DNA from 4 places in the Mesorhizobium sp. Root695 genome. Region 1 is predicted to be linked to each of the others. Evidence: riboswitches for the same ligand, from Rfam matches in the RefSeq annotation. Region 1 holds a riboswitch; each other region holds the start of a gene.
The links. Region 1 has a riboswitch for cobalamin ahead of ASD99_RS05285 (DUF1636 family protein). Riboswitches for the same ligand answer to the same signal wherever they lie in the genome.
Positions count from the first base shown of each region.

Region 2: it holds a riboswitch for cobalamin, as region 1 does, so the genes downstream of both, ASD99_RS01880 (aromatic ring-hydroxylating oxygenase subunit alpha) here and ASD99_RS05285 (DUF1636 family protein) in region 1, are expected to answer to the same signal.
Region 3: it holds a riboswitch for cobalamin, as region 1 does, so the genes downstream of both, bluB (5,6-dimethylbenzimidazole synthase) here and ASD99_RS05285 (DUF1636 family protein) in region 1, are expected to answer to the same signal.
Region 4: it holds a riboswitch for cobalamin, as region 1 does, so the genes downstream of both, ASD99_RS15110 (DUF1636 family protein) here and ASD99_RS05285 (DUF1636 family protein) in region 1, are expected to answer to the same signal.

Region 1 covers NZ_LMHO01000003.1:233,265-241,051, reverse strand. Annotated here, with positions in the region: gene ASD99_RS05290 (winged helix-turn-helix domain-containing protein) at 106-1,305, shown strand; cobalamin riboswitch at 1,335-1,540, shown strand; gene ASD99_RS05285 (DUF1636 family protein) at 1,579-2,007, shown strand; gene cobW (cobalamin biosynthesis protein CobW) at 2,010-3,062, shown strand; gene cobN (cobaltochelatase subunit CobN) at 3,081-6,539, shown strand; gene cobG (precorrin-3B synthase) at 6,536-7,787, shown strand, end outside.
Region 2 covers NZ_LMHO01000001.1:372,233-380,019, reverse strand. Annotated here, with positions in the region: partial or broken gene ASD99_RS01900 (ABC transporter ATP-binding protein) at 1-137, shown strand, start outside; gene ASD99_RS01895 (DUF680 domain-containing protein) at 194-430, opposite strand; gene ASD99_RS01890 (DUF680 domain-containing protein) at 501-701, opposite strand; gene ASD99_RS01885 (DUF680 domain-containing protein) at 773-973, opposite strand; cobalamin riboswitch at 1,486-1,688, shown strand; gene ASD99_RS01880 (aromatic ring-hydroxylating oxygenase subunit alpha) at 1,801-3,048, shown strand; gene ASD99_RS01875 (hybrid-cluster NAD(P)-dependent oxidoreductase) at 3,120-4,220, shown strand; gene ASD99_RS01870 (PqqD family peptide modification chaperone) at 4,341-4,769, shown strand; gene ASD99_RS01865 (hypothetical protein) at 4,814-5,863, shown strand; gene ASD99_RS01860 (glycosyltransferase family 2 protein) at 5,860-6,612, shown strand; gene ASD99_RS01855 (glycosyltransferase family 2 protein) at 6,597-7,289, shown strand; gene ASD99_RS01850 (nucleotidyltransferase family protein) at 7,286-7,787, shown strand, end outside.
Region 3 covers NZ_LMHO01000043.1:216,198-223,984, forward strand. Annotated here, with positions in the region: gene dxs (1-deoxy-D-xylulose-5-phosphate synthase) at 1-83, opposite strand, end outside; gene ASD99_RS27665 (pirin family protein) at 227-1,147, opposite strand; gene ASD99_RS27670 (DUF2277 domain-containing protein) at 1,187-1,453, opposite strand; gene ASD99_RS27675 (exodeoxyribonuclease VII small subunit) at 1,545-1,796, opposite strand; gene ASD99_RS27680 (histone deacetylase family protein) at 1,800-2,726, opposite strand; cobalamin riboswitch at 2,847-3,027, shown strand; partial or broken gene bluB (5,6-dimethylbenzimidazole synthase) at 3,075-3,734, shown strand; gene ASD99_RS33715 (hypothetical protein) at 3,809-4,792, opposite strand; gene ASD99_RS27690 (TetR/AcrR family transcriptional regulator) at 4,886-5,494, opposite strand; gene ASD99_RS27695 (MFS transporter) at 5,615-6,835, shown strand; gene ribB (3,4-dihydroxy-2-butanone-4-phosphate synthase) at 6,892-7,787, opposite strand, start outside.
Region 4 covers NZ_LMHO01000013.1:4,770-12,556, reverse strand. Annotated here, with positions in the region: gene ASD99_RS15135 (lysophospholipid acyltransferase family protein) at 1-251, shown strand, start outside; gene ASD99_RS15130 (phosphatidate cytidylyltransferase) at 251-1,186, shown strand; gene ASD99_RS15125 (FecCD family ABC transporter permease) at 1,221-2,207, opposite strand; gene ASD99_RS15120 (ABC transporter substrate-binding protein) at 2,237-3,184, opposite strand; gene ASD99_RS15115 (ABC transporter ATP-binding protein) at 3,235-4,023, opposite strand; gene ASD99_RS15110 (DUF1636 family protein) at 4,020-4,388, opposite strand; cobalamin riboswitch at 4,517-4,723, opposite strand; gene ASD99_RS15105 (AraC family transcriptional regulator) at 5,004-5,837, shown strand; gene ASD99_RS15100 (DSD1 family PLP-dependent enzyme) at 5,842-6,987, opposite strand; gene ASD99_RS15095 (D-arabinono-1,4-lactone oxidase) at 6,984-7,787, opposite strand, start outside.

The DNA of each region.
Region 1 (7,787 bases):
CTACTCCACTTTTCTCTCCTGACATGCTTGCCGCCAAAACCCTGCTAGCATGGCCCGGAATCACCCATCCGACCCTCGGTCAAAACACTTCAAAGTGATGCCTGCATGAAGGAAAAGATCTCGCTCCCCATGGCCCGGCGCATTGCGCTCGCCGCCCAGGGGTTCCTCGATCCCCGCCCGACCGGCACGCCTGACCGAAGGCATTTTGCCCGCACGCTCTCCCGCACCGGCCTGTTGCAGATCGATTCCGTCAGCGCGGTGGTGCGCGCTCATTATATGCCACTCTATTCGCGCCTGGGCCCCTACCCGCTCACTCTGCTCGACAACGCGGCCGTGACGCGCAAGCGCACGGTGTTCGAATATTGGGCGCACGAGGCCTCCTTCCTGCCGGTCGAGACCTACCCGCTGATGCGCTGGCGCATGCAACGCGCCGAGCGCGGCGACGAGATGTATCTGGGCCTCGCCAAATGGGGCCGCGAGCACGCCGCCTATATCGAAGAGATCTACCGCCAGGTCGCCGAGCGCGGCCCGATCGCCGCTTCCGCGCTGGAAGGCCAGAAAGGCTCGGGCGGATGGTGGGGCTGGAGCCACGCCAAGCATGCCTTCGAATGGCTGTTCTGGGCTGGGCGCATCACCACGGCGCACCGCCGCGGCTTCGAGCGTTTCTATGACCTGCCCGAACGCGTGCTGCCGCAGGCGATCCTTGACCTGCCGGTGCCAACGCCTGAGGACGCGCACCGCGAATTGCTGCGCATTTCCGCCCGCGCCCATGGCGTGGCGACATCAGGCGATTTGCGCGATTATTTCCGCCTGTCCCCGGCCGATATGAAAGGCCGGCTGGAGGAACTGGTTGAAACCGGCGAGCTGCTGCCGGTGCGCGTCGAAGGCTGGGACAAGCCGGCCTATCTTCATAAAGACGCCCGTTTGCCCCGAAAGATCGAAGCCCGCGCCTTGCTGGCGCCGTTCGACCCGGTCGTCTTCGAACGTTCGCGCACCGAGCGCCTGTTCGATTTCCACTACCGCATCGAGATCTACACGCCAGCCGACAAGCGGCAATACGGCTATTATGTCCTGCCGTTCCTGCTCGGCGACAGGATCGTGGCGCGCGTCGACCTCAAGGCCGATCGGCCTGCGAGCGTGCTGCGCGTCCATGCGGCCTATGCCGAGCCCGGCGCACCAGCCGAAACCGCTGCTCAGCTCTTCGAGGAATTGAAGCAGATGCAGGGCTGGCTGGGCCTCGAACGCATCGAAGTGACGTCCGCCGGTGACTTGGGTCCGGCGCTGGCCGACCTGACAGCGTCGTAAGCTCGCGTTGACACCGCTGCCCGCAAAAGCCTAAATCCGTTCCAGACGGTCTCTTCTCTTCAACGAGAGGAGCCAAGAGGGAATGCGGTGCGGGATATCTGTCCCAAATCCGCGGCTGTCCCCGCAACTGTAAGCGAAGAGCCAAGGCCGAAAGCCACTGGGAGGTTCCCGGGAAGGCGGCTACCAAGGCGATGACCCGCGAGCCAGGAGACCTGCCGTCTGCGACTGTAGAATCCGATCGCCCGGCGGGTTTCCGGGCAAGGAGCCCGATTTTTGGACCACGACAGCAGTTTTTCGGCTGGCACAGCGGATGTTTCGTCCGGCAATGATGATGCCTTGGCCGGCGTCACCGTCATCGTCTGCGCTTCCTGCCGCGATGAAACCGGCTCCGACGCCCATCCCCGCGCCGGCGAATCGTTGGCGGATGACACCCGCCGCGCCGCATCCGGCGAAAATATTCGCATCCGCAGCGTTGAATGCCTTGGCAATTGCAAACGGCGCCTCAGCGCCGCGATCCTGCGCGATGGCTGCTGGAGCTATGTCTTCGGCGACTTGACCGCGACCAGCGGTGCCGACCTCGTCACCGGAGCCAAACTCTTCGCCACCTCGACGGACGGCCTGATCCCGTGGCGCGGCCGTCCCGATAGCCTGAAGCGCGGCCTCGTTGCCCGCATCCCTCCCCTCAACCTGTTGAAGGACTGACCATGACCGCTCCAGATTCGTCCGCCAACCTCTCCCGCGTTCCCTGCACCGTTGTCACCGGCTTCCTCGGCGCCGGCAAGACGACGCTGGTCCGCCATCTCCTGGAAAACGCCGGCGGCAAGCGCATTGCCATCATCGTCAACGAATTTGGCGACATCGGCATCGATGGCGAGATCCTCAAGGGATGCGGCATCGACACCTGTCCGGAGGAAAACATCGTCGAACTGGCCAATGGCTGTATCTGCTGCACCGTCGCCGACGATTTCGTTCCGGCGCTCGACCAGATCCTCGCGCTGACGCCGAGGGTCGACCACATCCTGATCGAGACCTCGGGCCTCGCGCTGCCCAAGCCGTTGGTCCAGGCTTTCCAGTGGCCGAGCGTGAAAAGCCGGGTGACCGTCGACGGCGTCATCGCCGTGGTCGACGGGCCGGCATTGGCCGAGGGTCGCGTCGCCAACGACATGGATGCCTTGCAGGCGCAGCGCGCCCAGGATGAGACGCTCGACCACGACGACCCGGTGGAAGAAGTGTTCGAGGACCAGATCGCCTGCGCCGACCTGATTATCCTGTCGAAAAGCGATTTGATGGACGCCGCCGGCACCGACCGCGCCAACGCCATCATCAACGAACACTCCGCCCGCGCGGTGAAGATCGTGCCGACATCGCATGGCAAGGTCGATCCCTCGGTGCTGCTCGGGCTCGGTCTGGCGGTCGAAGACGACATCGAGAACCGCAAGTCCCATCATGACGGCGCCTTCGACCATGAGCATGACGACTTCGACACCTTCATCGTCGACATTGCCTCGATCGCCAATCCCGATGATCTGGCGAAACGCGTCGCCACCGTCGCCGAAGAAGAGAACGTGTTGCGCGTGAAAGGCTTCGTCGAGGTCGGCGGCAAGCCGATGCGGCTCTTGCTGCAGGCGGTCGGGCCGCGCGTCAATCATTACTATGACCGCGCCTGGACCGCCGAGGATGACCGCCGCTCGCGCCTCGTCGTAATCGGGCTGAAGGGGCTGAACCGCCCGGCGATCGAGCGTATCCTTGCCGGCTGATTTCGGACACGGGTCGCGATGCACATCCTAACCACGACATCCGCCTCGCTCGACGACCTCGCCGAGCCGGTCGATCTGCGGCAGACGCCGGCGGATATCGTGGCGCTGTCCTTCACCGACAGCGATCTCGCCGGATTGGCGGCGGCCTGGAAGGCCGACGCCGAACGCCTGCCCTCGATGCGGCTGGCCGCGCTGCGCGACCTGCGCCATCCCATGTCCGTCGACCTCTGGGTCGACAGCGTCGCCCGCCACGCCAAGATCATCCTCGTGCGCATCCTCGGCGGCTACGACTGGTGGCGCTACGGCTGCGACCAGCTTGCCTCGACCGCCCGCGAACGCGGCATAAAACTGGCGCTGCTGCCCGGCGAATGCCGAGATGAGGATCTGCGCCTGATCGAAGCCTCGACGCTGCCGCGCGAGGAGTTGGACGGCCTGCTCGATTATTTCCGCGAGGGCGGCCCGGCGAATATGAGCGCGCTGGTGCAGAAGTTGGCGGGGTTGGCGGGACAGGATGCGGTTGCTGCAGAGCCGGTCACTGTGCCAAAAGTTGGCTACTACGAACCCGGCCGCGGCGTCGTCCCCCTGCCCCTCGAGGGGGAGGGAAAGGTCGTGCCGATCCTGTTCTACCGATCGATGCTGCTCGCCGCTGATGTCGCGCCCATCGATGCCCTGTTTGAGGCGCTCCGCCAGCGCGGCATCAACCCGGTCCCCATTTTCGTCTCCAGCCTGAAGGACCCGGCATCGCTGGCGTTCGTGGAAACAGCACTGGCCGCGCTGAAACCCGCGGCCATCATCACCGCGACCGCTTTCGCGTCCGGCGCCGAGCCCGGCGTTGAAACCCTGTTCGACCGCGCCCGCGTGCCCGTCTTCCAGGTCATTGTCGCCACCACCCGCCGCGACATCTGGGAGAACAACCAGCGCGGCCTGGCGCCCGCCGACCTTGCCATGCATGTCGTGCTGCCCGAACTCGACGGCCGCATCTTGGCCGGCGCCATTTCCTTCAAGGGCGAGAGCGATGTCGATCCGGCGCTTGGCCACCGCGCCTTCGCCAACCGGCCGGAAGCGGATCGTGTGGCGCAAGTTGCTGACCGCGTCGCGGCCTTCATCCGACTACGGGAGACGCCCCGCGCCCAGCGCAAGCTCGCCATCCTGATCCCGGATTATCCGAGCGCGCCCGGCCGAACCGGCTACGCCGTCGGCCTCGATGTGCCGTCCAGCGTGCTGGCGATGCTGCATGATCTGAGCGAACAGGGCTATGGAGTTGAAGGGATACCGGAGACGCCGCGGGCGTTGCTGGGGCTGCTGGAGCGCGGCAATGATGGGCTGGGGCTGGACGACTATCGGGACTTCTCAAAGGGCCTGCCGATTGAGGCTGTTGCTGCAGTCGAAGCTGCATGGGGAGCGGCCGATACTTCACCCTCCCCCTTGTGGGGAGGGTCGGTTCGCGACATTCGCGAAGCGGATGGCGCGAACCGGGGTGGGGGTAGCGGCGCACCACCCCCACCCGGCCCTGCGGGCCACCCTCCCCACAAGGGGGAGGGTAAGAGCGCTTTCCCCTTCCGCGCCGCGACCTTCGGAAACATCACCGTCGCGCTGGCCCCAGACCGCGGCCGCTCCGCCGACCGCCGCGCCGATTACCACGACCCGACACTGCCGCCGCGCCATGCGCTGATCGCTTTCGGTCTGTGGCTGCGCAGCTCGCTCGGCGTCCACGCGCTCGTCCATGTCGGCGCGCACGGCACGCTGGAGTGGCTGCCGGGTAAGACGGTTGCGCTTTCGGAAAACTGCTTTCCCGAAATCGTCACCGGCCCCTTGCCCGTCATCTATCCTTTCATCGTCTCCAACCCCGGCGAGGCTGCACAGGCCAAGCGGCGCATCGCCGCCGTCACCCTTGGCCATCTGCCGCCGCCCCTGACCGGCGCCGGACTGGACGAGGACCAGCACAAGCTCGAGCGGCTGGTCGACGAATACGCCCAGGCCGACGGGCTCGACCGTCGCCGCCGCGACCGCCTGGCAAAACTGATCGTCGACACCGCGCAAAAAACCGGCCTCGCCACCGAAGCCGGCGTCGCCAGGACCGACGCGCCCGATGAAGCGCTGCGCCGAATCGATGCCTGGCTCTGCGATCTCAAGGATTTCGCCATCAAGGACGGGCTGCATATCTATGGCCGCGCTCCGGAGGACGAGCCTGACGCCATGCGGCGACAAAGTGCGGCAGCCGAGAAGACGGCGCTGCTCGCCGCGCTCGATGGCCGCCACGTCAAGGCTGGGCCGGCCGGCGCGCCCGCGCGCGGCCGATCCGATGTTCTGCCCACCGGCCGCAACCTGTTCACGTCGGACCCGCGCACCATGCCGACGCCGACCGCCTATGATCTGGGCAAGGCAGCGGCGGAGGAAGTCGTGCGCGGCTACATGCAGTCGCATGGCGACTGGCCGCGCTCGCTGGTGATCGATCTCTGGGGCTCGGCATCGCTGCGCACCGGCGGCGAGGAGATCGCTCAAGGGTTGGCGCTGATGGGCTGCCGGCCGCAATGGGATGCGGCCACTGGCCGCATCACCGGCATCGAGGTATTACCTCCCGCCGCGCTCGGCCGGCCGCGCGTCGATGTCACCTGGCGCATATCAGGCCTGTTTCGCGACATGTTTCCGACCCAGATTGCGCTGATCGATGCCGCCGCCAACGCCGTTGCCGCCCGCGACGAGGAGGATTCGGAAAACCCGCTCGCGGCCAAAACCCGCGCCGACGGCAAGATCAGCCCGCGCATCTTCGGCACTTCGCCCGGCACCTACGGCGCCGGTGTCGAGGATCTTTTGTCCTCCGGCGACTGGGTGGCACGCGAAGAGATCGGCCGCGCCTATCTCGACGCCACATCGCATGCCTATGGCGGCTCCGAAGGTGAAGGCGTCTTGGCGCCCGGTGCCTTCGAGGGCCGCATCGCCGAGGCCGATCTTCTCGTCCACACCGGCGACGATCCCGGCCGCGACATCCTCGAGGGCTCCTCCGATGTCGCCTTCATCGGCGGCTTCTCGGCGGCCTTGGCAACTCTCGGCAGGAATGCCGACGTCATCGTGCTCGACACCACGGACCCGCAAAAGCCGAGGCCACGCTCGGTCAGCGAGGCCGTATCGCGTGTCGTGCGTGCCCGCGCCGTCAATCCACGCTTCATATCAGGCCAGATGCGCCACGGCCCGCGTGGCGCCTCCGAATTTGCCGAAACCGTCGACCGGCTGGTCGGCTTTGCCGAAACCACCCACGCCATTTCGGGAACGTTGATCGAGGCGGTGCATGACGCCTATCTCGGCGATCCGGCTGTCCGCGCCTTCATCCTGCGCGAGAACCCCGCCGCCGCGAAAGTCATCGCCGAGCGCTTGCTGTCGGCGCGCCGGCGTGGCCTGTGGCATCCCTTGCGCAATTCCATCGACGACGATCTCACGGCCCTGATTGCCGAGGCAGAAGCACTTGGGGTGGCGGCATGAACGCCTTCTCGCGCCGTGGCGCCTGCCCGGCTCTGGCAGCCCCCATGCAGACCGGCGACGGCCTGCTGGTACGGCTCAACCCTGTCGCTGGAGGGTTGTCGCCAGAGTCGTTGATCGGACTAGCCGAATCCGCTCTGCGGCACGGCAACGGCATCATGGAAGTCACCGCGCGCGGCAGCCTGCAGATACGCGGACTGACGGCGGAAAGCGCTCAGTTGCTGGCGACGGAGGTCGATGCGTTGGGCATCGCGGTGCGCACCGGCGTGCCGGTCGAGACCGGGCCGCTGGCCGGCATAGATCCGCAAGAGATTGCCGATCCCCGGCCGCCGGCTGAACAGATCAGGACGGCGGTCGAAGAAGCAGGTCTGACGCAACGGCTCGGGCCGAAGGTGTCGGTCATTGTCGACGGCAGCGGACAACTGACCATGGATACTCTGACCGCAGATGTGCGGCTTGCTGCAACGGGCACCGATGCGGGAGTTCGGTGGCGGGTGGCTGTCGCGGGTGACGGGCAGAATGCACGGCCGCTTGTCACGGTGGAAGACGATGCAGCGCGCGATATTGCCGTTGCCGTGCTCAGAATGATTGCCGAGAAAGGCCGCGAGGCTCGTGCGAGGGATTTGTCGGAGCGGCAATTGGCTTATCTCGCAGGCTGGCATTCTGTGGCGCCCCCCTCTGTCCTGCCGGACATCTCCCCCACGAGGGGGGAGATCGCTCATTCACGCTCACCTTCGCCAATTTCCATGGCTTCGGAGGGAGGGCCGGCGCCCGGGCTGCCAATCTCCCCCCTCGTGGGGGAGATGTCCGGCAGGACAGAGGGGGGCGCGAAGGAACTCCGCCCGATCGGAATTTTCGACCTCGCCGAGGCCGGTATCGCCCTCGGCATCGCCCTGCCCTATGGCAGCATGCCAGCGGACAAAATCATCGCGCTCACCCAAAGCGCCATCACCCTCGACACAACCGAAATCCGCCTCGCCCCAGGCCGCGCCCTGTTGTTTCTCGGACAGCCATCGTCCGCCAACCGCGCCCTCCAGCACACCGCCGCCACCCTCGGCTTCGTCACCTCCCCCGCCGACCCGCGCACGCGCATCGCCGCGTGCCCCGGCACGCCCGCCTGCGCCTCCGGGCGGATCGCCACGCGCGACATTGCCGAGACGATTGCCGCCGAAAACGCCGATAGTCTCGACTTCACCCTGCACGTTTCCGGATGCGCCAAGGGCTGCGCCCACCCCGGCTCGGCAGCGCTGA
Region 2 (7,787 bases), on a different contig from region 1:
TGGTGACCAAGCTGCCCGGCAATGTCGAGGTCAAGCGCGGCTCGACATTGCGGCTGAGCGCCAATGGCGAGGACCTGCATATCTTCGATACGGATGGGCATTCCTTTGCGCTGCAAAAGCCGGAAGCAAAGGCGGCCAAAAAAGAGCGGCGGGCTTGGCCCGCCGCTCTTCTTTTGAAGATCAGCTTCGGCTGTTAGCGGCCGAAGAGGTTCCGGTCGCTGCCCTGAGGGGCGGACTTCTGTACGTCGCCCGACGAATTGAGCAGCTTCTCGACGAGGCCACCGCTGTTGCGGATCGAGCTCGTGTGCGCGGTGTCAACCGAAGTGACGGCAGGCTGGTTGGCGCCGTTGGAGCCAAAGTTGTCGCTACCGGCGAAGGCACTGCCGGTGATGGCCAGAACGGCGGCGGCAGCAATAAGGATCTTGTTCATTTTAGTCTCCTGAATTTCTAGATTTCGCCAGGACGGCAGGCATACCCGCCGTCAACTGGGAAATTGGTTGTTAGCGACCGAAGAGGTTGCGATCGCTGCCCTGAGCGGCCGTCTGGGCAACCGGTTCGGATGTCTTGGTGGAAGCCGTGTACGACTGGTCGACCGCCGCGGCAGGCTGATTGGCGCCGTTCGAACCATAGTTGTCGCTAGCGGCGAAGGCGCTGCCGGAAATGGCCAGAACGGCTGCGGTAGCAAGAATGATCTTCTTCATTTCAAGTCTCCTGAATTTCTGGATTTCGCCAGGACGGCAGGCATACCCCCCGTCAACTGGTGATTCGGCTGTTAGTGGTTGCCGAAGAGGTTACGGTCGCTACCCTGGGCAGGCGTCTGAGCAGCCGGTTCCGACTTCTTGACCGAAGCGGTGTACGAGCTGTCGACAGCAGTGGCTGCCGGGGCGTTCGAACCATAGTGGTCGCTACCATTAGCGAAGGCGCTGCCGGAAATGGCCAGAAGGGCGGCGGCAGTGAGAATGATCTTTTTCATTTTATGTACTCCAGTATTTTTAGTATTTTTCCCGTCCGTATAGCGGCGTGTCTTGGGAGGAAATCGCGTCGTTCGGACAGCCCCGATGTGGTAGGACCGGTCTGCCTTTTCCAATCACGAAGTTGTTCCGTGTGGACCATGAATCCGCCACTTGAAATTGCGCCAAGGGCTTCTACACAATACTTTTTCCATATATTTATCAATATGTTAGCCAAAGCCGCCAGTCATATCACCAACTGTTTCGTAGGCCCAGCGTTCACACCGTCCTGCACGCACCGTCAACAGAAACGAACCGTTCGGTTCGATTTTAGTGACCGCTAATAGTCACTTTTCGAAACTGTTAACCCTTTTTGACCTCGGTCAGGGGTCGGTTTCGAGGAGATTGCAGATGGGAAGGCCGCCGCGGAGATAGGATTTCAGCGCGGCAATCGCCAACCGGGGCGTTTCGCGTGCGTGTCGCGCCGCATGGATACGATGTCGTTTTCATGCCGATGACGCGTCCGCGATCGTGGTTAGATCATACCATCTCAGGTGCCACTTCGTGACGACGGGGCGGAGAATTGGGAAGCCGGTCAGAATCCGGCGCTGCCCCCGCAACGGTGGTGGAGTTCAAGTCGCAACGGGAGACCACTGGGCAACTGCCTGGGAAGGTGTCGCGATGGTCCGCAAGGACAACTCCAGAGCCCGGAAACCAGCCCAAGATTTCTAGACTCGACTGATCGCGGTGGGCGGTCAAGAGGTGGATCGTGCATGTCCGACGCATCGCCGGCCTGCGTCCAATCCTTCCTCCGTCACCACCAGTTCAGTCCTTAAAGCGAGGACAGGACATGGATATTCGCAACGACATGCTGAGGCTCTTAAACAGCCGCAGGCAAGGCTTTTCGCTAGAGCAGCCGTTCTACACCGATCCAGACTACTTCAAGCTCGACATGGAGCTGATCTGGTATCGCGACTGGCTGTTCATCGGCCACGATTGCGAGCTTCCGAAGCCGGGCAGCTACATCACAGTGCAGATCGGCGACTATCCGGTCGTTCTTGTCCGCGACCAGCAAGGCAAGATCAACGCCTTCCACAATTCCTGCCGGCATCGCGGCAGCCGCGTCTGCAACACCGAGAAGGGTACGGCGGCAAAGCTCGTCTGCCCCTATCACCAATGGACCTATGAGCTCGACGGCCGCCTGCTGTTTGCCCGCCAGATGGCCGACGGTTTCGACAAGAGCCAGTTCGGCCTGAAGCCGGTCGCCTGCGAAAACGTCGGCGGCTACATCTTCATCTGCCTGGCCAAGGAGCCGGCGGATTTCGCGCCGATGCGGGCGATGATCGAACCTTATCTTTTGCCGCACCGGTTGCGCGAAGCAAAGATCGCCTTCGAGAGCACGATCATCGAGAAAGGCAACTGGAAGCTGGTCTGGGAAAACAACCGCGAGTGCTACCACTGCGCCGCCAATCATCCCGAACTGTGCAAGACCTTCCCCGAGGCGCCGACCGTGACCGGCGTCAACGGCGCCGATAGCGACCCCGAGATGGTCGCGCATTGGGCCAAATGCGAGGCCGCCGGCCTGCCGAGCAAATTCCGCATCGATCCGGCCGGACAGTATCGCGCCACCCGCGCGCCACTGCTGCGCGATGCCGTCAGCTACACCATGACCGGCAAGCTGGCGGTCAAGAAGAACCTTTCCGACACCGTCTCCGCCGACCGGATCGGCACCTTGATGCACTATCACTATCCGACGACCTGGAACCACATCCTCATCGACCACGCGGTGACGTTCCGGGTGCTGCCGATCAGCGCCACGGAAACGGCGGTGACGACCAAATGGCTGGTGCACAAGGATGCGGTCGAGGGCATCGATTACACCATCGAAGACCTCACCCATGTCTGGACCGAGACCAACGACCAGGACCGCCGCATCGTCGAGGAAAACGCCTTCGGCATCCTGTCGCCCGCCTATGAGCCCGGCCCCTATTCGGAGCTGCATGAGGGTGGCGTGATCCAGTTCGTCGAATGGTACGCGTCGTTCATCGGTCCGCGCCTTGCCGAAGGCGAGCGGCCGACCCTGCGCAGCGTCGCCTAGCGCATGTCGCCCAAAAGTGCGCAGCGGTTTTGGGACATGCACAAAACAAAAGGGACAAGAGGATGAATGCGATGACGGATCTTGGCCTCTATCGCCATCTCGACCAGATGACGCCGTGGAACGACAGGCTGCAGGTGCTGGAAGTGATCGGCGTCAGCGACGAAGCGCCTGACGTTAAGACCTTCACCTTCCGCTCCGACAACCAGACCTGGTTCCGCTACAAGCCCGGCCAGTTCGTGACGCTGGAACTGCCGACCGCCGACGGGCCGCTGATGCGCACCTACACGCTGTCGTCCTCGCCATCGCGGCCGTTCTCGATCGCGGTGACAGTGAAGGCGCAGGCCGGCAGCATCGGCACGCGCTGGATGTTCGATCATCTGACGCCCGGGTCGCACGTCAAGGCCTATGGGCCGACCGGTGATTTTTCGCTGCACAGCCACCCGGCGGCCAAGTATCTGTTCATTTCGGCAGGCTCCGGCGTGACACCGATGATGTCGATGCTGCGCTGGCTGAATGACTGCGCGCCATGGACCGATGTCGGCTTCGTCAACTGCGCACGCCGCCCGGAAGAGATCATTTTCCGCAAGGAACTCGAACTGCTCGGCAGCCGTATGCCCGGCCTGTCGCTCGGCTTCATGATCGAGGAGCGGTCGAGCCGCGAGGGCTGGTTCGGCCATATGGGCCGCATCGACGCGATCCGGCTGCCACTGCTGGCGCCCGATTTCCGCGAGCGCGAAATCTTCTGCTGCGGCCCCGATCCCTTCATGCGCGCCGTGCGCGGCATGCTGGACTCAGCCGGCTTCGACATGACGAAATATCATCAGGAGAGCTTTGCGGCGCCTGTCGTGGAAGAAATCCCGGCGCCATTCGCGTCGCCGGCTGAAAACGGTGCCGCCATTGTCGCCGAAGCCGCGACGCCGATCCGTTTCGCGCTTTCGGATGTCGACGCCGAATGCGTCGCCGGCCAGACGGTGCTGCAGACGGCACGGGCCTCGGGCGTGCGGATTCCCGCCGCATGCGAGTTCGGCCTGTGCGGCACCTGCAAGGTGAGGAAGGTCGCGGGCAACGTCGAGATGAGCCACAATGGTGGTATCCTCGATCACGAAATCGACGACGGTTTTATCCTCGCCTGTTGCTCAAAACCGCTTTCGGCGCTCGAAATCGAGGCGTGATCCGCTTGGAGCCGCCGCGCGCGTTGGCTTGCCAAGAAAGAATCGAGTGTTTACAGGCCTTATGAGCTGAGCGACCGCGCCGACCGACGATTGCTCGCGCAGCTATGGGGGTCAAGAGCAATGCGTCATACCGATGTATACGCGATTTCGAGCAAGGACATTGTCTTTGAATCCTTCGACGGCGAAGCCGTCGTGCTCGATCTTTCGAGCGGGAAGTACTTCGGATTTTCCGATTCGGGCAGCAGGATCTGGCAGGCGCTATCGTCCGGCGTCGATGCCCAGGCTCTGATCGGGCTGACCGCTGGCGCCTCGACGATTGGCCCGGCTGAACTCGAAGGCTTCGTATCGCAATTGCTCGAGCTGGGGCTGCTGGTTGGCCTGGATGCGCCGCCGCAGCCGCTGCCTGACGAATTGCTTGCCGAGCTTGCCGCCACGAGCGAGCCGCTCACCGTGAATGTCCACGACGACCTCGCCGACCTGATCATCGTGGATCCTATCCATGAAGTCGAGGAGCCGGTTGGCTGGCCGGCGGTCAAACAGGCATCCTGACGAGCCGCCGGTTGCACCGCGATAGAAGGGCGCTGGACTTGGCCATGTCGCGCGTCACTCTCGAAACCTTGCCGGATTACGCCCGGCATCTCATCGCCGCCGCTGAACGCGCGGCCGCGTACAATCCAGTCGTGCGCAAGATCCGCCTGCCCCGGCTGGAGCTTACCGCGCATCTCGGCCCCGGCGTGCTGGCGGATGCACTCGGCCATGCTTTGGTCGAGACCAGGGACGATCAACCTGAAACGTCCAGTTGCCGCATTTTCATTGTTCATCCAGGCATCCCCGGCATCCCCGAGCCGGCCAAGTGGGGCGACGCGCATTTCACCGAGCACGGCTTTGCCAAGCGGCTCGCCGAGACCGGGTTGCGTGGCCACCATTTTCACGATCTCGACTTCTGGCAGTTCTACGATCCGCAACGTCGCGTTGGCGTGCAATTGATGGCCTCGACTGACGCCTTTCCACCGTGGGAGCCGGGAGCGCCGCTGCGGGCCTTCCTGCACTGGGAGTATGCGGCGCGCGGCATGCGCCTTGCCCATGCCGGCACGCTCGGCGCCAATGGCAAGGGCGTTCTGCTGGCCGGCGCGGGCGGCGCTGGGAAATCCGGGACCGTCGCTGCCGGCCTCCTCAATGGGCTGGACAGCGTCGGCGACGATTATGTGCTGATCGATCTCGCCAACGGCGTGAGTGCCAGCCCGCTGTTTTCGACGCTCAAGCAGGATCCCCAAGGGTTTTCTCGGCTTGGACTCACGCACCGGCTGCCGGCCCATGGTCCGCTCAACTGGCAAGGCAAACATACTTTTCACATTGCCGATATTGCGCCTCAGCCGGTGCCTGCAACTCTGGACATCGTTGCGCTGGTGGTGCCACATATCGGCGGGGGCGGGGCAAGTTCGATCATGCCGGTATCGCGCAGGGATGCCATGATTGCCTTGGCGCCGTCCGGGATAGCGCAGATGCCGGGCGAGCGGGAAAGCGGCTTTCGCTTCTTCAGCGACCTGACCCGCCTGCTGCCATGCTACCGTCTGTCGCTGGGAACGCAGCCACAGGAGATAGCCGGCACGATTGCGGACTTTCTCGCGCGGGGCGCTTCGTGAAACTGAGCGTGATAATGCCTGTCTACAATCGCGAGCGCTATGTGGTTTCTGCATTGCGCTCGCTCGTGCGGCAGCGTGATGCCGCCGATCTCGACATTATCGTCATCGATGACGGCTCGACCGACGGCTCAGTGGAGGCCGTGCGCTCGATGATGCGCGAGACCCCCTGCATCCGCCTGTTCCGGCAATCCAACATGGGCGTCACCAAGGCGCGCAATGCCGGGCTGAAACAGTTGCTACCGCAGACGCGCCTGGTGTCGTTTCTCGATTCGGACGACATCTCCCCGATGGGGCGCTTCACGGCGGATCTCGCCTGCTTCGAAGAGGATCCCGGCCTCGACCTGACCTATTCGCGCATGACGCTGGTGGACAAGATAGATGGCGAGACGCTGGAACCAGCCGCCGACAGCCACTCCATCACCGTCCGAGGGATCCACCTGTCAGCCGGAATCTTTGCGCGAGACCTCATCGAGCGCACCGGTGGCTTCGACGAGGATTTCAAACAGGCCGAGGACACCGACTATCTGTTGCGTATCTTTGAGAGCCAAGCAAAATACGTTATGCCCGATACGGTGGCTCTCTATTACCGGCGTCATCCCGGCAACATGACCAAGGAAGCCGATGTGCCCTTTCGCGAGTTCATGCGCGCCATTCACAAGTCGATGAAGCGTCGCAGGGCCGACCCCAGCTTGCGCCCAGTGGAGGGAATCTTCGACGTCAAGGATCTCGCGCAGTGGCGATTCCCGTAATGGCAGGCTACGGCGTCGTCATTCCGGCTTTGAACGCGGCCGCCACCATAGGCGCGGCCCTGAACTCCGTTCTGGCCCAGACGGTAAAGGCGGAGGCTATCGTCGTGGTCGATGACGGTTCGACCGACGATACGGCTGCCGTGATCGACGCGATGAACCTGCCGGTAACGGTGCTGCGGCAAGAGAATGCGGGGCCCGGAAGCGCCACAACCAAGGGTTTTGCCGCACTCTCGACTCCGTTCGTCGCGACGCTCGATGCCGACGACCTGTGGCTGGCGGACAAGATCGAAAAGCAGCTGGGCTATCTCAACCGTCATCCCGCAACAGCGGGCGTTTTTACGCACTGGCGGACGTTTCGCGGTGACAGGCCCGATTTGCCCGAGGCGGCCAGTGTGGCGGGCTGGTCGCGCACGACGATGATGATCCGCCAGGAGGTGGTGCAGACCGTCGGTCCCATCATCGACCCACCCGGCGGCCGCGGCGAGATGATCGACTGGATCGCCCGGGTTCGTGAGGCAGGCTTTGTCCTTGCCATGCTCGACGACATGCTTGCATTGCGCCGCATCAGGCCGGGCAGCCTTTCCTATGGCCGCGACCCGGAGCGCGACCGCGGCTACCTCCAGGTGGCAAGGCTCGCCATGCAGCGGCGAGCTCAGAACAAGGCGGGCTCCAGTTGAAAGCCAGGCCCGTTCGCCGTATCGGGCGTCGCTTCCCGGATTATGGTTGGTCCTGGCCGACCGGCCAGCTCGACCAGTTGCTCAAGGCGGCGCTGCTCTCCGATGAAGACGCAGCCGCTGGCTGCGCCGCGCGCTGGCTGGACGAGAACGACATCGACCTTGTCTCGTTTAGGGAACACCGGTTGCTCGCTGCCATCTCCGACAGGTTCGGCAGAAAGCTTGCCGGCCATTCCGCCTATCCGCGCCTTGTCGGCCTGCAGAAGATGCTGTGGACCAAGTCGCGCATGGCGATGCGCGAGGGCGAGCCGGCGCTGAAGGCAATGGCCGACGGTGGCGCCGACATCATGCTGATAAAGGGCGCCAGCCGCGTTGCCTTGAATGCGTCGGCGCAGCGTGGCCGGGTGGCGCACGACATCGACATACTGGTGCGCCCGCGCGACATGGCTGCCGCCTTCGACATCCTGTGTGATCGCGACTGGCAGATCGCCTCGGGCGTCA
Region 3 (7,787 bases), on a different contig from region 1:
GGCAGGTCGCTCTCGGCAAGCGTGCGCAGGTCGGCCGGGATACGGACCTTGTCGAGAAGAGGCGTATGCGGCGTTGCGTTCACGGGTGTCAGGCTTTCGGTTGATGGGCGAAATAGGCCGCCGGCCGGCGAAAGTAAATGCGCATCAGTGACGCGGATCAGGCTGTGGCCTTTGTTCTTATGCATGTCGTTCTCCCAAAACCGGGGCCACTTTTGGGCGACATGCATTAGCTTTCCGGCAGCGGAATAAACTCTTCCTCATCTCCGGGAACGATATCGAAACGGCCCGTCTTCCATTCCTGCTTGGCCTGCTCGATGCGTTCCTTGGATGACGAGACGAAATTCCACCAGATGTAGCGCTGTGAGCCGAGCGAGGCGCCGCCAAACAGCATGAAATGCGCGCCGATCAGCGACGATACGACGATCTCGTCACCGGGCCGAAACACCAGCAGCCGTTCGGCCGGAAAGACGTCGCCTGATATCGAGACCTCGCCTTCCAGCGTGTAGATGGCGCGTTCTTCTGCATCGGCCGGGATTTTCACGCTGGCGCCGGGCGTCAGGCGCAAGTCGGCATAGAGCGTGTCGGAGTCAGCCCTGACCGGAGACCGCAATCCCTGGAAATCACCAATGACGACGCGTCCGCTGACGCCCTCTGCGTCGATCTCGGGCAGCCGTAGCGCTGCGGTGTTCTCGAACACCGGCGCCACTTCTTCCTTGCCGTCCGGCAAGGCCAGCCATGTCTGCAGGCCGGAGATCGACATCGGCGTGCCGCGCAGTTCCTCCGGCGTGCGCTCGGAATGGACGATGCCGCGGCCAGCGGTCATCAAATTCACGTCGCCGGGCTGGATGACCATTTCGGTGCCGAGTGAATCGCGATGCCGGATCTTGCCGTCGAACAGATAGGTGACGGTCGACAGACCGATATGCGGATGGGGACGGACATCCAGTGCCTGGCCGGCCCGCAGGATCGCCGGACCCATGCGGTCGAAGAAGATGAAGGGTCCGACCAGCCGCCTCTTGGCGGTCGGCAGTGCGCGGCGCACCTGGAAACCGCCAATATCCTTGGCGTTGGGGATGACCATCAATTCGATCTGGTCGCTGGCGAAGGCATCGCCGGCCTGTGGGTCGTTTCCGGGAAAGAAGCTCACGAGATCTCCTTGTCAGCGGGCAATGCCTGCTTGGCCGCGTCAGGCAAAGCGGATCGCCGCCTTTGCCCGCAGTTTGGCCGCCACCTCTTCGCGATTGCGCGGATGCTGATGGGTTTCCATGGAATCGAGCAGTTCGCGCGCCGATGCGGCAATGGCTTCGACCGCGTGGTCGAAAGCATGCTGGTTCTGCTTCGAGGGCCGCGTCGTTCCGCTCAGCTTGCGGACAAACTGAAGTGCCGCGTCGCGGACTTCGTCGTTGGTTGCGGGCGGGTCAAAATTGAACAGGGTCTTGATGTTTCTGCACATCGCTTCCGTATCTCCTCTTGTCCTGGAGCGTTTTCAATCGAGACGAGTTCTATCCTCAATCATGATCGTGTCCGTGAGACGGCTGCGTGCCTCAGTCCGCATCGAGCGGCTCCGTTCCAACCGGCTTGCCGTCACGCGACAGCCTGATCTTCTCGACCTTGTCCTCGGCGGCCTTCAGCAGCCGGTCGCAATGTGCCTTCAGCGCCTCGCCGCGCTCATAGATCCTGATCGACTGGTCGAGCGGCACGTCGCCACGCTCCAGATCATCGACGATCTTCTCCAGCGCGTCGAGTGCCTGTTCGAAGCTCATCGCCTTGACGTCTTCGTTGGTCTCACCAGCCATCATTCATCCTTTCATCAGCCGCCCGACATGGGCGGCGACCGAAAATGCCAATCCCTGCAGATCGTAGCCACCCTCAAGCAGACTGACGAGCCGGTTGCCGCTGTGGCGCGCGGCGCTCTGCATCAGCTGGCCGGTCGCCCAGTCGAAATCATCCTCGGTCAGGTTGATCTCGGCCAGCGGGTCGCGGTGGTGCGCGTCGAACCCGGCCGAAATGATGATCAGGTCGGGCGCGAAATTATCGAGCGCCGGCAGCACGCGCGACAGGAAGGCATCGCGAAAAACCTCACTGCCGGTCTGCGGCGCCAGCGGCGCGTTGACGATGTTGCCGGCGCCGGTTTCGCTTTTTGCCCCGGTGCCGGGGTAAAGCGGCATCTGGTGCGTCGAGCAATAGAGCACCGACGGATCGTCCCAGAAAATATCCTGCGTGCCGTTGCCGTGATGCACGTCCCAGTCGACGACGGCAACGCGCTCGACACCGTGTTTCTTCTGCGCATAACGCGCCGCGACCGCCGCTGTGTTGAACAGGCAGAAGCCCATGGCCGTGGTCTTTTCGGCATGGTGGCCGGGCGGCCGGGCGGCGACGAAGACGTTGTCGGCGCGGCCTGAAAAGACGTCGTCAACGGCGGCGTTGGCGGCACCGATCGCGGTGATCGCCGCCTGCCAGCTCTTCGGGCTGACTGACGTGTCGGCGTCGATGCGCGCGATCCCTTCGTCGGGAATGGCGGCGCGAACGCGGGCGACGAAATCGGCGGGATGCGCATAGAGGATGGTGGCCTCGTCGCCTTCCGGTGCCTGGACGCGATCGAGCCCGGCAAAGGCTTCGTCTTCGAGCACGCGCTCAATGGCGCGCAAGCGGTCCGGCCGCTCGGGATGGCCGGGCGGCGTGAGGTGCTCGAGGAAGATCGGATGGGTGTAGAGACGAGTGGCCATCGTCCCAATCTAGTGACCCGGATCGACAAAGGCCATGCGCAGGCGGCCGATGACTGGGGAAAATCACGCCTGCGCCATTCGTGTGGCTGCGGGCATTGGCGTCCTCAGCGCTTCAGCGTAAGGTCCCCGGCACTGCCTGGTGCCCGCCGCAAGCGGGAGAATCGGGAACACGGTTGAATTCCGTGGCGTGCCCAACGCTGTAAGGGGGACCGCGCCGGTAAATGCCACTGTCGATGACGGGAAGGCACCGGACGCGGGTTGATCCCGAGCCAGAAGACCGGCCTGGCAGGCATCGTCATCCGCATGGTCAGGCGGACGACATCGATTGCAATCGCAAGGGGACAAGCGATGCCGGAGCACATGACCACTGCCATTGACGATGGGTTTGACAAGAAAGCGCGCGATGCGGTCTATCGCGCCATGTTCACGCGGCGTGACGTGCGCAGCCATTTCCTGCCCACCGCGCTCGACGATGAGGTGCTGGCGCGGCTGCTGCTTGCCGCTCATCATGCGCCGTCGGTCGGCTTCATGCAGCCTTGGAACTTCATCGTCATTCGCGATGCCGGGCGGCGGGAAAAGGTGCGCGATCTTTTCCTGGCTGCGCGCGAGCAGGAACTGCCCGCCATTGAGGAAGAGCGCCAGGCGCTCTACCGCAAGCTCAAGCTGGAAGGCATCTGCGAAAGCGCGCTCAACATCTGCATCACCTGCGACCGGCAGCGTTCGAAGGGCTCGCCGCTGGGCCGCTTGCACAATCCTGAGATGGACCTCTACAGCACGGTCTGCGCGGTGCAGAATTTCTGGCTGGCGGCGCGCGCCGAAGGCGTCGGTGTCGGTTGGGTCAGCATCATCGAGGCGCAGGCGCTGAAAAGCCTGCTGTCGATTCCCGATCATGTGACGCCGGTCGCCTATCTCTGCGTCGGCCGTGTTTCCGAGTTCGCGCCAAGACCGGATCTCGAAACGCATGGCTGGGGACGCCGGCTGCCGCTGTCGGAGTTGATCATGAGCGAGATTTTTTGCGGCCAAGGTGAGGTGCCGCTGAAGTCAACCGTGGCGCGTCTCAACGCTGTCGATGCCGCACCGGATCAGCGTGTCGCGCCGGCCGTGCCCCAGCGCGAGCCGCCGAAGGAGGCCAGCGCCTTGTCCTTGAGCTCCCTGAACTTCGACGACGCCTCGGCCAGCCGGGCGTCCCAGGCCGGATCTGGCACCTGGCCCGCGATGGTCTTGAAATAGACCTGCATCAGGCAGGCGATGGCGAAAGGCTCGATGAACGCCGCCTTGAAGGCCCAGGCGAAGACGATAGCGAGCACGAAGGCCCAACCGGCGAGTTGGCCAGGCATCAGGAAGAGAATGGCGCCGGCGGGCGCCAGCATCAGCAGGAAGATGACGAAGGACACGCCCCACATGATGACCGCCAGCCAGACGGCGTTCTTGACCATGACCTTGCCGTTCTGGGCATAAAGCACGACGCCTTGGCGCGCCGTCTCGAACGGCGAGGCTGAATTGATGCGGATGTTGTAGCCGAGGATGATCTCGTCGACATAGGTCAGCGACAGGCGGATCACCGTGTTGATGAAGGAGACCAGGCCGCTCAGGCCCGGAATCGGCAGGAAGGCGGCGATGCCGCCGAGCAGGCCTGTGATGGCGCGGATGGCTCCCTTGACCAGCTGGTCGACGACGAAAAGGATGTTGGCCTCGGCAAAACGCTGGGTCACGATGTCCTTGGCGTAGGCAATCTGGTCCTGGCCACCGGGAATGTCGCGGCCGTCGATCAGATGGACCATGACGGCGATGTGACCGGCCTTGACGACATAAAGGATGTATTCGCGGATCCAGTAGACGGCGATCGAGACAATGCCGAAGCCGACCACGCCGCCCCACAGGGCAAAGGACAGCGGCCCGTCGGGATCGGTGGAGATATGGCCGACGCCGTAGCCGACGGAGGCGCCGGTGCCGGTCGCCATGATATAGGCCAGCGTGATGCCGAAATAGACGATCATGCGAAAGACAATGAACGGCCAGGTCCGCATCATGATGGACACCGACTTGCCGATATCGAAATCCCACATGCCCCGAATCTCCCCTCAGAGATGGTAGCAGAGGATGAACTCAACCCGGCGATTGTCAATTGCCGGCCGTGGCGCCGGGCCACCGATGGGAGTTCAGCTCGATTGCGGACCCGGCTTCTTGAGCAGGCCTTCGAGCAGTTGCTTGAACGCCGTCACCACCTTTTCCGACGTCGCTTCGGGGTCGTTCGAATTGGCGATCCGTTGCGCCGCCTGACTGCTCGCCCCGTTGATCAGCCGCGAGGCCGTCTCGGGGTCGAGTCTGGAGACGACAACCCCCTCCTCCTGCAGCGTCGTCAGATGGCCGGTCATTGAAGCGATGCACGCATTGGCATTCGGCCATTGCGCGGGATCCCCCAGAACCGCCGGGCCATCGCGGAACATGATGCGCTGGATTTCCGGCTCCAGCGCCATCTCGATATAGGTCGTGCATTCGTCGACGAAACGCTGCCAGCGGGTCGGTGCTCTTGCCGCCACTTCGTTCACGCGCGCCGCCATCTCGCCGTCGATTTCGGCGATGACTGCCTGCAGCAATCCCTTCTTGTCGCCAAAATGATGATAGAGCGCGCCGCGCGTCAACCCGGCCGAGGCGGTGAAATCATCCATCGAGGCTTCGGCGTAGCCGATCGTGCCGAAAGCATGGCGGGCCGCCGCGATCAGCTTGGCGCGCGTCTCGGCAATCATCTCCTTGCGGGGTCTGTGCATGGCTCTGGCCTTATCCACATACGTCGCGTATGCCAATTGACATACACGACGTATGCTCTATCTAACAATCATACGCTTCGTATGTAATTGTCGAATCGTCCTTTGTCGAGGAGCCTGACCATGCAAAATCCCTATTCGGAAATCTTTCGTGCCCCGGGAGCAAAGGGCTTTGCAGCCGCCGGGTTCATCGCGCGCCTGCCGATCGCCATGGCCCCAATCGGCATCGTGGCGATGCTGTCGCAGACGCGTGGTGAATACTGGCTAGCTGGCGCCGTCTCCGCGACATACGCGCTGGCCAACGCTTTCGTCGCGCCGCAGATATCGAGACTGGTGGATCGCCTGGGTCAGACACGGATCGTGGTGCCGACCACCATCATTTCCGTGCTGGCTTTCGCCGTCCTGATAGCGGCGGCCAATCAGGACTGGCCGGTATGGACGTTGTTCGTGTCGGCGTTTCTGGCCGCCGCCATGCCCAGCATGCCGGCAATGGTGCGTGCGCGCTGGACCGAGATTTTCCGCGGGCGGCCGCAGATGAACACCGCCTTCGCCTTCGAGTCGGCTGCGGACGAGCTGGTCTATATTGCCGGTGCGTCGCTTTCGGTGGGTTTGAGTGCCGCCCTGTTCCCGGAAGCTGGTGTCCTAGTCAGCACGCTATTCCTCGCCCTTGGCTCGACAGCCTTCATCCTGCAGCGTTCGACCGAACCGCAAGTGCGGCCGGTCAATCATGTCTCGAGCGGCTCGGCAATCCGGCTCAGGCCGGTGCAGATCATCACCTTTGCCCTGATCTTCATCGGCGCGACCTTCGCGACGACGGAAGTGAGCACGGTGGCAATCACCAAGGAACTCGGCCAGCCGGGCGCCGCGAGCCTCGTCATCGGCGTTTATGCGCTGGGATCGTTCGTGCTCGGCCTCGTCGTCGGCGCGCTCAGCCTGAAGGCGCCGCTGCAACGCCAGCTGGCCATCGCAGTCGCCCTCGTCGCGCTCGGCACGCTGCCGCCGCTCACCGCCGACACCGTGCCACTGCTGGCGCTGACCGTGTTCATCAGCGGTGTGGCGATCTCGCCGACCTTCATCACCGCCTTCGGCCTGATCGAGCGGCACGTGCCGGAGGCGATGCTGACCGAAGGCATCACCTGGGTCATGACCGGCATCGGCATCGGCATGGCGCTCGGCTCCTTCGCCGCTGGTGCCGTGGTGGATGCGTTCGGCGCCCAGAACGGGTTCTGGGTCTCGGTGGCTTCAGGTACAATCGCCCTGGCCACCGTGCTGCTTGGCCAGCGCAGCCTTGCCACTCACGAATGCGAACTGGATGGATGCGAAGCGGCAATCCCGGCCGAGTGATAGCCGGGGTATGTTGAGATTCGGGTCAGGCCGGCCTCACCTGAATATCGACATACCTAGAGTATCTCGGTCTTGGCGATATGGATGCCAAAACCTTCGAGGCCGACATAGTGGCGTTCGCGCGAGGCGATCAGGTTGATCGAGGAAATGCCGAGATCCTTGAGTATCTGCGCGCCGAGCCCGATCTCGCGCCACTCGTTTTCGCGGCGGCGGGCCTCTTCATGATCCTCACGGTCGCCGCTCGTCGGCCGCTTGCGCTCCTGATGGGCGACGCCGACGGAGCCTTCGCGCAGATAGACGATGACGCCACGCCTGCGCTCGCCCATCGACTTCATGATGCCGTCGAGCCGGTGGCTGGTGCCGAAGACATCCGTCACCACATCCTCGGAATGCAGACGCACCGGCACGTCCTCGCCGTCGCGGATGTCGCCGAAGACGATGGCGACGTGATGCATGGAGTCCCAGGGCAGCGTGTAGGTGAAGACCTGCGCCTTGCCGCCGAGCGTGTCGATTTCGGAGCAGGCGACGCGCTCGACCAGTGTTTCCTTGCGCTGCCGGTAGGCAATGAGGTCGGCGACCGAGATCTGCTTCAGGCCATGCTCCTCGGCGAAAGCCTGCACCTGCGGACCGCGCTTGACGGTGCCGTCATCGTTGACCAACTCGGAAATGACGCCGACCGGCGGCAGGCCGGCGAGCTTGCAGAGATCGACCGCGGCCTCGGTATGACCAGAGCGCATCAGCACCCCGCCCTCGCGCGCAATCAGCGGGAAGATGTGGCCAGGCCGGACGAAATCCGAGCCGCCGACATTGCCGTTGGCAAGATTTCGAACAGTCAACGTACGATCCTCGGCCGAAATGCCGGTGGTGGTGCCATGCTTGAAATCGACGCTGACGGTGAAAGCGGTGGTGTGGGCGGAGTCGTTGTCGGCGACCATCGGCGCGAGGTTCAGCC
Region 4 (7,787 bases), on a different contig from region 1:
CGCTGCTGGCGTTCCGCTCCGGGCTCTACAATCTGTCGATGGCGCGGCCACAGGTCGAGCTGATCCCGTGCTGGATCGAGAACATGTCGCGGGTGCTGCCCAAGGGCCAGTTCCTGCCGGTCCCGCTGCTGTGCCGTGTGGTTTTCGGCGCGCCGGTCGCGGTTGGCCCGGGCGAAGAACGCCGCGCCTTTCTCGAGCGCGCCCACGCCACGCTTCTGGCGCTCAACCCGCGTCCCGAGCGAGACGATTGATGCGCCACGAGATTTCCATTCTGATCATCGGCCTGCTGGCGGTTTTGACCACCGCCAGCATTGTCGCCACCATCCTTTCGGCGCGGGCGCCGAAGCCGCTGAGCTCGACGCTGGTCAATCTCACCCAGCGCATCAACGCCTGGTGGGTGATGGTGGCGCTGATGACGGTCGCCTTCTTCTTCGGCCGCTACGGCATGACCATCCTGTTCGCGCTGATCTCCTTCGCCGCGCTGCGCGAATTCGTGACGCTGACGCATACGCGCCGCAGCGACCATTGGGTGCTGCTTGGCATGTTCGGCATCATCATACCGTTTCAATACTGGTTGGTGTGGACCGCCTGGTACGGGCTCTTCGTCATCTTCATTCCGGTCTACTGCTTCCTGCTGATGCCGGCCATCACGGCGCTGCATGGCGACACCGAACGCTTCCTCGAGCGGATCGCCGCGCAGCAATGGGCGGTGATGATCTCGGTCTATTGCGTCAGCCATGTTCCGGCGCTGCTGACCCTCAATGTGCCAGGCTTCGAAGGCCGCACCCTGTTGCTGATCGCCTTCCTGATTATCGTCGTGCAAGGCAGCGACGTCCTGCAATACATCTTCGGCAAGCTGTTTGGAAAACACCGGTTTTCGCCGAACGTCTCGCCGTCGAAAACCTGGGAAGGCCTGATCGGCGGACTGGTGTCGGCGAGCCTGCTCGGCGCGCTGTTGTCGTTCGTGACACCCTTTTCACCGCTGCAGGCAGCGGCCGTGGCCTTCGTCGCCTGCTCGATGGGATTTCTCGGCGGGCTGGTCGCCTCGGCCATCAAGCGCGACCAGGGTGTCAAGGACTGGGGCCATCTGATCGAAGGCCATGGCGGCATGATGGACCGCACCGACAGCCTGGTCTTCGCTGCCCCGGTCTTCTTTCACATCGTGCGCTATTTCTGGACGGTCTGAGAGCTCCGAACTAGCGAAGTGTTGCCCACCGCGATCACAGCCGGTTGCGGATGAGCATGGTGACGACGAAGAACGCGCCAACCGAGCTGGTGATGATGCCGATCGGCAGTTCCTGCGGCGGCAGCAGCGTTCGGGCCAGAAGATCGCTTGCCAGCAGAAGCACCGCGCCGAAGACGGCACAACTGGCAACCAGGCGCAGATGCAAGGGACCCGCCAGCGGCCGCGACAGATGCGGGATCATCAGTCCGACGAAGCCGATGACGCCGGCGACAGAGACAAGGATCGCCGTCGAGAAGGCGGCGACGATAAACGTCATCCTGCGCATCCGCGCCACCGGCACACCAAGGCTTTCGGCGGCGTTTTCGCCGGCCAGGAAAGCATCGAGCCGGCGGTGGTTCCATAGCGCGTAAGCCAGGATGGTGCCCGCCCCCAGCGCGCCCAACCAGATATTGTCCCAGCGCGCCAGGCCAAGGCCGCCCATCGTCCAGAACAGCACGGAGTGGGCGGCGCGCTGGTCGCCGGCAAAGACCAGATAGTTGGTCAAGGCGGTGAACATGAACGACACGGCAAGGCCGGCAAGGATCAGCCGCTCCGGGCCTTGCCCCCTCACCCGCGCGACCAGCAGCAGGACGACACCGGCAGCCAGTATGCCGCCGGTGAAGGCCGCGACCGGCAACGTCCAGATGCCGAAACTGTCGCCGAAGACGGTGATGACGGAAACGGCACCCGCGGCGGCTCCCGACGACAGGCCGAACAGGAACGGGTCGGCAAGGTCGTTGCGGGTCACCGTCTGCAGCAGCGCACCGACGACGCCCAGCCCGGCGCCGACGCAGATGGCCAGGATCGTGCGCGGCAGCCGCAGGTCGACGACGATCTTGCCAACCGGCCCGGACACGTCGTGCCCTTCCAGCCCAATTGCACGGCCAAGCGCGGCAACGACATCGGTCAACGGGATCAGCGTCGAGCCATAGGCGATCGACAGCAGAGCGAGAGCGGTGATCACCGCCGCTCCCACCAGCATGGCCAGTGCGAATGTCCTGTGCCGCAAGGTTAGAACGCTTCCGGATGCATGGCCTTGGCGATCTTGTCGATCGCTTCGATGTTGGCCGGTCCGGGCGTCAGTTCGGCATAGCGAAGGGCGACGAAGCGCTCGTTCTTGACCGCGTCCGTCTCCTTCATGGCCGGATGCGCCTTCAGGAAATCGAGCAGCTTCTTGTAGCCGCCACCATCCTGGTAATCGAGCAGGATGAGGAATTGTGGATTGCGCGACGCCACCGTTTCCCAGTCCGTGTTGCCCCAGCTGGTGTCCATGTCGGCCATGATGTTGTCGCCGCCGGCGGCTGATATCATGGCGCTGGGGATGGCGAACTTGCCTGCGGTAAACGGCTTGTCCTCGCCGGAATCATAGAGGAACACCCGCGTTCCCTTACGGTCGCCGACCTTGGCGGTGATGTCGGCGAGTTGCGTCTTCCAGCCCGAAACGAGCTTTTCGGCCTCGGCCTCCTTGCCGAAGATCTTGCCCAGCTTTTCGACATCGCCATAGAGCAGGTCCATCGAGGCGGCGGGGTGGTTCTTGTCGAGATGGACGCAGCTTTCCGTCAGCGCCAGCGTCTTGATGCCGTGCGGGGCAAGCGTGTCGGGTGTCACCTCGCCGCCCGGCTTCATGCCGTAATACCAGCCGGCGAAGAAGAAATCGGGCTCGACCGCGACGAGGTTTTCGAGCGTCGGGTATTTCGGCGCCAATTCCGGGATCGAGCCCTGCTCGGCCTTGAATTCGGGACCGATCTTGTACCATCCGGTGATGCCGGTCAGGCCGACGATCGATGGCTGCAGTTTCAGCGCGAAGGCCATCTCGGCCATGTTGAGATCATGGATGACGGCGCGCTTCGGCGGTGCGTCAAACGTCAGCGGCTTGCCGCAACTGTCGACCGTGACCGGGAAGGCGAAGGCCGTGGGGGTCAGCAGCGAGAAGGCAAGCGAAAAGGCTAGGCGTTTCAAGAATTTGCTCCTATGTGAATGGGATTGGGTCGAATACGGAACGGTTTCAATCAGGATGGCGGCGAGCCACGGTTTGGAACTTCGAACACCGTCAGTTCGCGGTCTTCGGTCGGATGGCGCAGACGCAGAACATCGATGCCGAAAATCTCGCGGATCAATTGTTGGGTCAGCGCTTCGCGCGGCGCGGCCAGCGCTTGCAGACGGGCCTGGTTCATCACCGCCACCCTGGTGGCGAACGGCGCGACCAGGGCCAGATCGTGCAGCACCGCGATCACGGTCATGCTGAAGCCGGCCACGAGTTCGAGCAGTTCGCCGCGGGCGCGCGGGTCGAGATGGTTGGTCGGCTCGTCGAGGAACAGGATCTTTGGCTGCTGGGCGATGGCGCGCGCCAGTTGGGCGCGCTGGCGCTCGCCGCCCGACAATGAGCCTATGGTGCGCCCAAGCAGCGGCAGCAGGCCGGTCCGGCGCAGCGCATCGACGACAATGTCGCGTTCCTCGCTCCTGCGCCGCAGCCCGGCGTGCGGGACGCGGCCAAGCTCGACATAGTCGATCACCGCCAGCCGTGGATCGGGCTGGTCGGTCTGGCCGACCACGGCGATGTGCAGTGCCCGCTCGGCAGCGGAAATCCTGTCCAGCCGACGCCCGGCTAGCTTCACCTCGCCGGAACTTGGCCGTAACATGCCCGACAGCATGCGCAGCAGCGTCGTCTTGCCGGCGCCGTTGGGGCCAATGATGGCGAGGCGGTCGCCAGCGGCCACCGACAGGCTGACCGCCTGGACCAGATCCCGCCCATTCGCCATGGCGCAGAGGTCACGTGCTTCGAGAAGCGCTACAGTCATCGGCTGCTGCCCGCCGGATTGCCCGAACCGGGGATGCGGGCAAGCGTCTTGCCGGCCAATCCCGCCGGGCGCTGACCGGAACTGCACGAGCCGTCGGCCAGCGAGGCGTAGAGTTTGGCGAATCGCACGAGGTCGCCGACATCGGCTCGCGCGTCGATGGAGCCGAAGAGATAGGCAGCCTTGCCTTGCGCCTGGAAGGCGACCGTCAGCGGCCGCGAGCAGCCCGCCATGCAGGCCACGCCTTCGACCGCGACGCCGCTCGCCACGGCTGGTTCATGTTGGGCCGAAAGTCGGGAGCGCAAATCGGTACAAAGGTCGTTCCCGGACCTGACGCCGGTCACATGGTCACGGCAAAGCGTGCACACGATGATGCGATGGATGGGATCGATGGAGCCGTCCAACTTTCCGTCACTTTCCAAAACTGGCGACGGAAGGAAGCTGGCGAACCGGCCGACAAGACCGAGATTCGCGTTTCCTCCCGGCACACCCCGTCCGGTCAACTCATGCTGATGGCAGGTCTCCTGGCTCGCGGGTCGTTGCGCCATCCTGCCTTCCCAGCCTTGCCGGCCAGTGGCATTCGCGGATTTTGCTCGCCGCTTACAGTTGCGGGGGCAGCCACGGCCTCGACCCCTGGGATCTCACCGTGTTCCCTTTTCACCCCTCGCCTTTTGACTCGGGGACCATCACGAAATCACAGTAGATTTCCCCCAAACGCATCGCAACGCATTTCTGCGGGTTGAGTTTGCCAAGCCGGCAATGGGTATGATCGATGGCTGGACGGAAACAAGCAACACCTTTGATTGTTATGTAATAACATATTGCTATGAATATGACCCGACTCTGTCAACCCCTTTCCACGCAAAGGCGATGGCCTATCGTTTCGGTTTTGCGCGGAGCGCAATTTCGATCAAACTGACCTCATCGGGAAACATCACCATGATCCTGCCACGTGTGAATCGAGCCATTTTAAAAGGAGCCCCATGAACCCGACCGAGAAAGCGCTGTGGTTCGTCGAGAGCCATCTGCCGGAGGCGATCTCGCTCGACGATGTCGCGCAAAGCAGCGGCGTGTCGCGTTTTCATGTGACGCGGGCTTTCGGGGCTGCAACCGGTCGCTCGGTGATGGGCTACATGCGCTCGCGCCGCTTGACCGAGGCGGCGCGCAAGCTGGCCGGCGGAGCGCCCGATATCCTCAGCGTCGCGCTCGATGCCGGCTACAACTCGCATGAGGCGTTCACCCGTGCCTTCCGCGATCAGTTCGGCACCACGCCGGAACTGGTGCGCGCGCAAGGCACACTCGACAAGCTCGACCTCGTGGAGCCGATCCTGATGGACCAGTCCTTTCTTGCCAACCTCGAACCGCCGCGTTTCGAGACCAGCCGGCCGTTCCTCATCGCCGGTCTCGGCGAACGCTACAGCTGCGAAACCAGCGCAGCCATTCCGATGCAATGGCAGCGCTTCGGCCCCTATATCGGCAACATTCCGGGCGAGACAGGCGACGTTGCCTATGGCGTCTGCGTCAACGGCGACGATGCCGGCAATTTCGACTACATTGCCGGCGTCGAAGTGTCGGACTTTTCCGACCTGCCCAAGGAATTCAGCCGGGTGCGCGTGCCGGCACAGAAATATGCGGTCTTCGCCCACCGCGAACACATCTCGACCATCCGCCGGACGGTAAACACCATCTGGAACAAATGGCTGCCGGCCTCCGGCCATGAGATTTCAGATGCGCCGGAATTCGAACGCTACGGTCCCGAATTCGACCCGCGCAGCGGCAATGGCGGGCTGGAAATCTGGATACCGGTGAAGGGGTAGACGATCACGCCATCGGCAGCGCCGGCCAGCGATCAGTGACCTTTCCGCCGGCAAACACCGCGATCGATCCGAATTGCTGCAGCACGGCCTCGCTCTGCGTCGGGCGCAAGAAGGCGTAGTCGCCTGGCCTTGCGGGCGCATCGGCCGGCAAGCCCATGAATTGCTGGTTGGAGGACAGGCCGAGCAAGCCGTTCGTCGTCATGCCTTGGGGGAACACCGGCTCGGCCATCCACTTGCCGCCATAGAGGTAGCAGCCCTTGCGGGGAAACCGGCCGATCGCCTGCAGCGCGCGGGTGACAGCCGGCGGGCCGGGCAGCATTGGCTCGACCACTTTCAGCATCGGCGTCGCGATAAAGGCCGCCGGCTGGAAGCCTTCGAGACCTGATGTATCGAAGTCGCTGGGCAGCACGAAGGCCGATCCCATCGACACTTCATTGGCGACACCGCCATGATGAAGCAGCGCGGTCTTGCTGCCGCCGATGTTCAGGATGCGGCGCTGGTCGGCCCCGAGACAAGCGACGAACGCCGTGGCCTGCGCCGACGCCTTTGCCAGGGCTTTCGTCGGCCCGCCGAACAGACCAGGAATGAGCGGCGCATGCGCCTCGTAGGCCATGACCCCTTCGCAATGCAGCCATTTGTGAGCATGGAGCGCGCTCAATGCCCTCGACAAGGTTTCGGGATCAGCAAACCCGCCGCGATGCAGCCCGACGTCGATCTCGAAAGCAATGCGCAGTTCGATGTCGAGTTCGGCAGCGAGCGCGCCGTACTCCGCCAGTCTCTCCTCGCTGTCGATCAGCCAGCAGACACGCGACCAGTCGGCGTCGGCTTTCACCAGCGCCGCCCTTGCCGCGTCGACCGGTATCGGCTTGCCATACAGAAGATCGGCATCCGGAAACGTCTTCAGCACCGCCTCGCTGATCGGCGGATGGAAGGTCATGACGTGATTGGTGCCAAGCGCCTTGCCGATATGCGCAAGCAGCGGCAGACAGGCGAGTGATTTGTCGACCAGCCGCACGGCAAGGCCGGGATCCAGTCTCCCCTTCACCAGAGCGATGTTGCTGTCCAGCCGGTCGCGATCGAGCAGCAGGCAGGGCTGGAAGATGCCGGCTTCCTTCAGCGCATCCGACAGGGTGGAAAAATAGGCGTTCATGTCTCGATGCCGAACAGGTCGGCCATGTAGGGCGAGACGAAGCGGTTTTCCGGATCGATGTCGCGGCGCACCGCCATGGCGTCGTCCCAGCGCGGGTAGAGCTTTTTCAGATCCGCCGCTTTCAGGCTGTGCATCTTGCCCCAATGCGGCCTGCCGCCATACCTGCGGAAGATCGGCTCGGCCGCCCGCATGAACGGCAGCGGATCGTTCGCCGCGTCATGGTGGATGGCGATCGAGCAGGTTAGCCTGTTGTAGAAGGGCGAGAGCCAGAATTGATCCGGTGCGACCGAGCGCACCTCCATCGGGAAATAGACCTCGGGAAAACGCTTCTCGGTCAGTTCGATGATCTCGGCCAGCGCCTTCGGTCCCTCCTCGAACGGCAGATGATATTCCATCTCGTTGAATTTGGTCTGGCGGTCACTGGCATAGACGTTGAGCCAGTCCTGCACATAGTCCTCGGCCGGCACTTTCGCGACGGCGCCCAGGATCAGTCGGCGGCGCAGCGATGGCAGCCAGGCAAGCGCGGTGCGCAGCCTGCGCAGCGTCCTCAAACCCGCCTCGTCTTGCTCCGGCGGGCGCGCGGTGGGTGCTGCGTCGCTGAGGTCGCTGGCTATGAACTGTGCATAGCCGGAAAACGGAATGTAGTAGAATTCGGCCGAGCGATGCGCGGCCATCATCATCTCGAAATCGCGCAGCATGTCGGCGATCGGCAGCACCCATTTGCGGCGACGCAGCCGGTAGGTCGCGATGTTGTTCAACGTCACTTCGCTGAGCACGCCGAAGGCGCCGAGCGCGACGCC